DNA from 2 places in the Rhodoferax sp. ZS1R8 genome. Region 1 is predicted to be linked to the other one. Evidence: riboswitches for the same ligand, from Rfam matches in the RefSeq annotation. Region 1 holds a riboswitch; the other holds the start of a gene.
The links. A riboswitch is a leader RNA that binds a small molecule or an ion and turns the genes downstream of it on or off. The one in region 1 is predicted to bind S-adenosylhomocysteine.
Positions count from the first base shown of each region.

Region 1 (2,198 bases):
TTCGATGTAGGGAATCAAATGCGCCACGGCGGACTTCATGACCCGCGCGCTTTTGACCACCTGGGGCAGGAACATCTTGCCCTGGCCAAACAGGTCACCGACGATGTTCATGCCGTCCATCAGCGGGCCTTCGATCACGTGCAGCGGGCGCCCACCGGTGGCCAGGATGGCGCGGTAGGCCTCCTCGGTGTCTTCGGTGATGAAGTCGGTGATGCCGTGCACCATGGCGTGGCTCAGGCGCTGGCCCACAGACACAGGCGCCTCGGGCGTGCCGCGCCATTCCAGCTTTTTGCTTTCGTCCTTGGCGCCGCTCTTGGCGGTCTCGGCGATCTCGACCAGGCGCTCACCGGCGTCTTCGCGGCGATTCAACACCACGTCTTCGACACGTTCGCGCAGCACAGGCTCCAGGTCGTCATACACGCCGACCATGCCGGCGTTGACGATGCCCATGTCCATGCCGGCGGCGATGGCGTGGTACAGGAACACGGTATGGATGGCCTCGCGCACCGGGTCATTGCCGCGGAAGCTGAAGGACACGTTGGACACGCCGCCGGACACCTTGGCGCCCGGCAGGTTGGCCTTGATCCAGCGCGTGGCTTCGATGAAGTCCACCGCGTAGTTGTTGTGTTCTTCAATGCCGGTGGCGATGGCGAAGATGTTGGGGTCAAAGATGATGTCTTCTGCCGGGAAGCCCACCTCGTCGACCAGGATGCGGTAGGCCCGCTCGCAGATCTCGATCTTGCGCTCAAAAGTATCGGCCTGGCCCTTTTCATCAAAGGCCATGACCACGGCGGCGGCACCGTAGCGGCGCACCAGCTTGGCCTGCTGGCGGAAGGCTTCTTCGCCTTCTTTCATGCTGATGGAGTTGACGATGCCCTTGCCCTGCATGCAGCGCAGGCCGGCCTCTATGACACTCCATTTGCTGGAATCGATCATGACCGGCACCCGCGAAATATCGGGTTCGCTGGCAATCAGGTTCAAAAAGCGGACCATCGCGGCCTGGCTGTCCAGCATGGCCTCGTCCATGTTGATGTCGATGACCTGCGCGCCGTTTTCCACCTGCTGGCGCGCCACGGCCAGCGCCTGCTCGAAATCGCCATTCAGGATCATGCGGGCGAAGGCCTTGGAGCCGGTCACATTGGTGCGTTCACCGATGTTGACGAAGGTGGCGCGGGGGGCGGCGCCGTCTTCCGAAGCGGCAGTGCCAATGGTTACCGGCTCCAGGCCGGACAGCATCATTGGGGGGACGGCAAAAATAGAAGACATGCATCTCACCTGTAAAACAGCGAACCAGGTGAGCGTCGTTGGGGACATCCAAGCCTGACTGGGCCACCGTGTGGCCTGCTGCAACGCTCCTTGGATAGTCCAATTTTACGGGAGAACTTCCGTGCTTTGCGGGCCACCGTGGTTTACTATCGCCGTCAAACCCAGCAAACAGCGGTTGTTTGCGTGGCAAAGAGACGGGCACCACGGTCATGAATTCTGACGACACCACCCCGGACACCCCACCCGAGGACCAGCGCATTCACGCCTTCGAAATGGCGGCCGAGCTGCTGACGGCGCCCAACGCGCTGATGCACCTGTCGCTCGAAGAAGCCCGGGTCGTCGTGGGTTACATGACCCCGCGGTTCATTCCGACCGAAACTACTTTTATTCGCGAAGGCGATGCCGCCGACGAGGGCTTTATGGCGCTGCTGCTGGAGGGCGAGGTGGTGGTTGAAAGCATCACCGTCAGCCGCACCGAGCCGCTGACGATCCGTGTACTGGGCGAGGGCAGCCTGGTGGGTGAGGTGGGGCTGGTGGACAAAGAACCGCGGTCGGCGTCGTGTACCACCAGTGCCGATTCGTTGTTTGCCATCCTGTCCCGCGAATCCTTTGAAGCGCTGATCAACGAAGAGCCGCGCATAGGCTCCAAGCTGCTGCTGGCCATAGCTGCCCGCCTGGCCGAGCGTCTGCGCGACAACGCCCGCAAGCTGCGCCTGTATGCCAAGCTGGCCAAGGCCATGCAGCTTGAGATTGACCGGGCGCTCGTCCAGCGGCCATAGGCATTCGCGAAATGTGCCTCTAGCCCCCGCGAATGCTTGTGATTGCGCTATCTAAACAGTAGCGCTCATTTCTGGGCGCCACGCCTCTGGGTGGCAGGACGTTTTGCTCCGTGTCCCCCGCGCCCTTGGGCGCTCCTCCTTAACCTGCGCAAA
Region 1 is NZ_JBWMBA010000001.1:730,005-732,202, reverse strand. Features, by position in the region: gene metH (methionine synthase) at 1-1,266, opposite strand, end outside; S-adenosyl-L-homocysteine riboswitch at 1,290-1,364, opposite strand; gene AC097P_RS03430 (cyclic nucleotide-binding domain-containing protein) at 1,476-2,045, shown strand.

Region 2 (2,198 bases), on a different contig from region 1:
GCGGTCAACACGCGGTAGGTGTCTTCGGAGAAGTCCTTGTGCCCGGGCGTGTCCAGCAAGTTGACCACATGGTCGCGGTAGGCCATTTGCATCACGGACGATGCGACCGAGATACCCCGCTGCTTTTCAATCTCCATCCAGTCGGATGTGGCGTGGCGCGTGGCCTTGCGTGCCTTCACCGAGCCCGCAATCTGGATTGCGCCCGAGAACAGCAACAGCTTTTCCGTCAGCGTCGTTTTACCGGCGTCTGGGTGGGAAATGATGGCAAAGGTGCGGCGACGCTTGGTCTCGGCAAGAAAAGTCATGGAGGCGGGGGCTGCAAGCAGCGGCAGGGGCAAAGGGCGTGATTTTAAGGGAAGCCCCCCGGTCGCCCATCCTCAGTTGGCGTCCACCCCGATGAAGTCGGCCAGGGCCTTGGTTTCCAGTGCACCGAGTGCGCTGACGACCTCGCCGGTGCGCGCGTGCTTGGTCAGAATGAACGGGACCGATTCCACCTTCAGCTGGTTGAACAGGTCGGTGTTGCCTTTCAGGGCAGCAAACGTCGGTGCCGGGATGCGGCCCATGGTGATGACGCCACCCTTGCCTGCCATCATCGATGCCTCGTGGGACACCATGGCCTGCTGGGGATCGGCCGCGCCGAGTATGGCCGCCCCTTGCGGCGCGCTCTTGGTGTTCAGAATCGCAACCGGGATCCACACAAACTTGGCCTTGCCCAGCAGCGGCTGCGAGGTTTTCCACAGGTGGCCGCAGTGGGGGCATTGCGCGTCAAACATCACGTAGACGGTATTTGAGCTGCTGGTCGACCCCACGGTAAAGCCCTTGGTCTGGGTGCTGACCTGCTCCAGCGCCTGTGCGGGGTTGGCTACGGCGGGAGGAGGCGTTGCGTCCTTGGCCGAGGCCGTCAGGCCTAAAAGGGCCAGTGTGAGACCCAGGACAATGGTTTTGGTGCGTGTGAATCGTGTCATAGCGCGGAATATTACTCCGCTGCAGGGCGGCCGCTCGTTGTCACGATTGCGCAGTGTCCGCATAGCTCCGTATAATCCAAGACTTCCGAGGAGCGTTGCAGCTCGAACCCCTGACCTGGATGAAGCGAATTCAAGGCACAGGATGCGAGTGAGGCTCGGAACACGTTGTTTTCAATGAAGGCAACGCAAGTCAACGGCGCTCACCCACTGGTCTGTGCGGTGAGTCCATTTGCCCTGGTTCTCTCTGGATTCGCGCGTAGCCTAGTGGCCTCAATTTTTTATTGGAGCACACCATGAGCGCATTGAAACTTGTTTCCCAATTCGAAGACTACAAGATCGCTGATCTGAGCCTGGCCCCTTGGGGTCGCAAAGAGCTGACCATCGCCGAGACCGAAATGCCCGGTCTGATGGCCATCCGCGAAGAGTTCGCCAAGGCCCAGCCACTGAAGGGTGCGCGCATCACCGGCTCGCTGCACATGACCATCCAGACCGGCGTGCTGGTCGAAACCCTGCAAGCCCTGGGCGCCGAAGTGCGCTGGGCTTCGTGCAACATCTTCTCCACACAAGACCACGCGGCCGCTGCCTTGGTTGCCAAGGGTACGCCCGTGTTTGCGCACAAGGGCGAGTCGCTGGAAGAGTACTGGGACTTCACCCACCGCATCTTTGAATTCAACGGCAAGAAGGGTTCTGCTGCAGAAGGCCCCAACATGATCCTGGACGACGGCGGCGACGCCACGTTGCTGATGCACCTGGGTGCCCGCGCCGAGAAGGACATCAAGGTCCTGGCCAAGCCTGGCAGCGAAGAAGAAATCTGTTTGTTCAAGGCCATCAAGGCCAAGCTCAAGCAGGACCCCACCTGGTACAGCCGCCGCCTGAAGAACATCATCGGCGTGACAGAAGAAACCACGACCGGCGTCATGCGCCTGGAAGAAATGTCGGCCAAGGGCTCACTGGCTTTCCGCGCCATCAACGTCAACGACTCGGTAACCAAGAGCAAGTTCGACAACCTGTACGGCTGCCGCGAATCGTTGGTGGACGCCATCAAGCGCGCTACCGACGTGATGATCGCCGGCAAGGTTGCACTGGTCGCCGGCTACGGTGACGTGGGCAAGGGCTCTGCCCAGGCTTTGCGCGCACTGTCCGCCCAAGTGTGGGTGACCGAGGTGGACCCGATCAACGCGCTGCAAGCCGCGATGGAAGGCTACAAGGTTGTGACCATGGAATACGCTGCTG
Region 2 is NZ_JBWMBA010000003.1:694,932-697,129, reverse strand. Features, by position in the region: gene AC097P_RS14130 (peptide chain release factor 3) at 1-305, opposite strand, end outside; gene AC097P_RS14125 (DsbC family protein) at 378-965, opposite strand; S-adenosyl-L-homocysteine riboswitch at 1,047-1,174, shown strand; gene ahcY (adenosylhomocysteinase) at 1,259-2,198, shown strand, end outside.
Region 2: another riboswitch for S-adenosylhomocysteine. It lies ahead of ahcY (adenosylhomocysteinase); the one in region 1 lies ahead of metH (methionine synthase).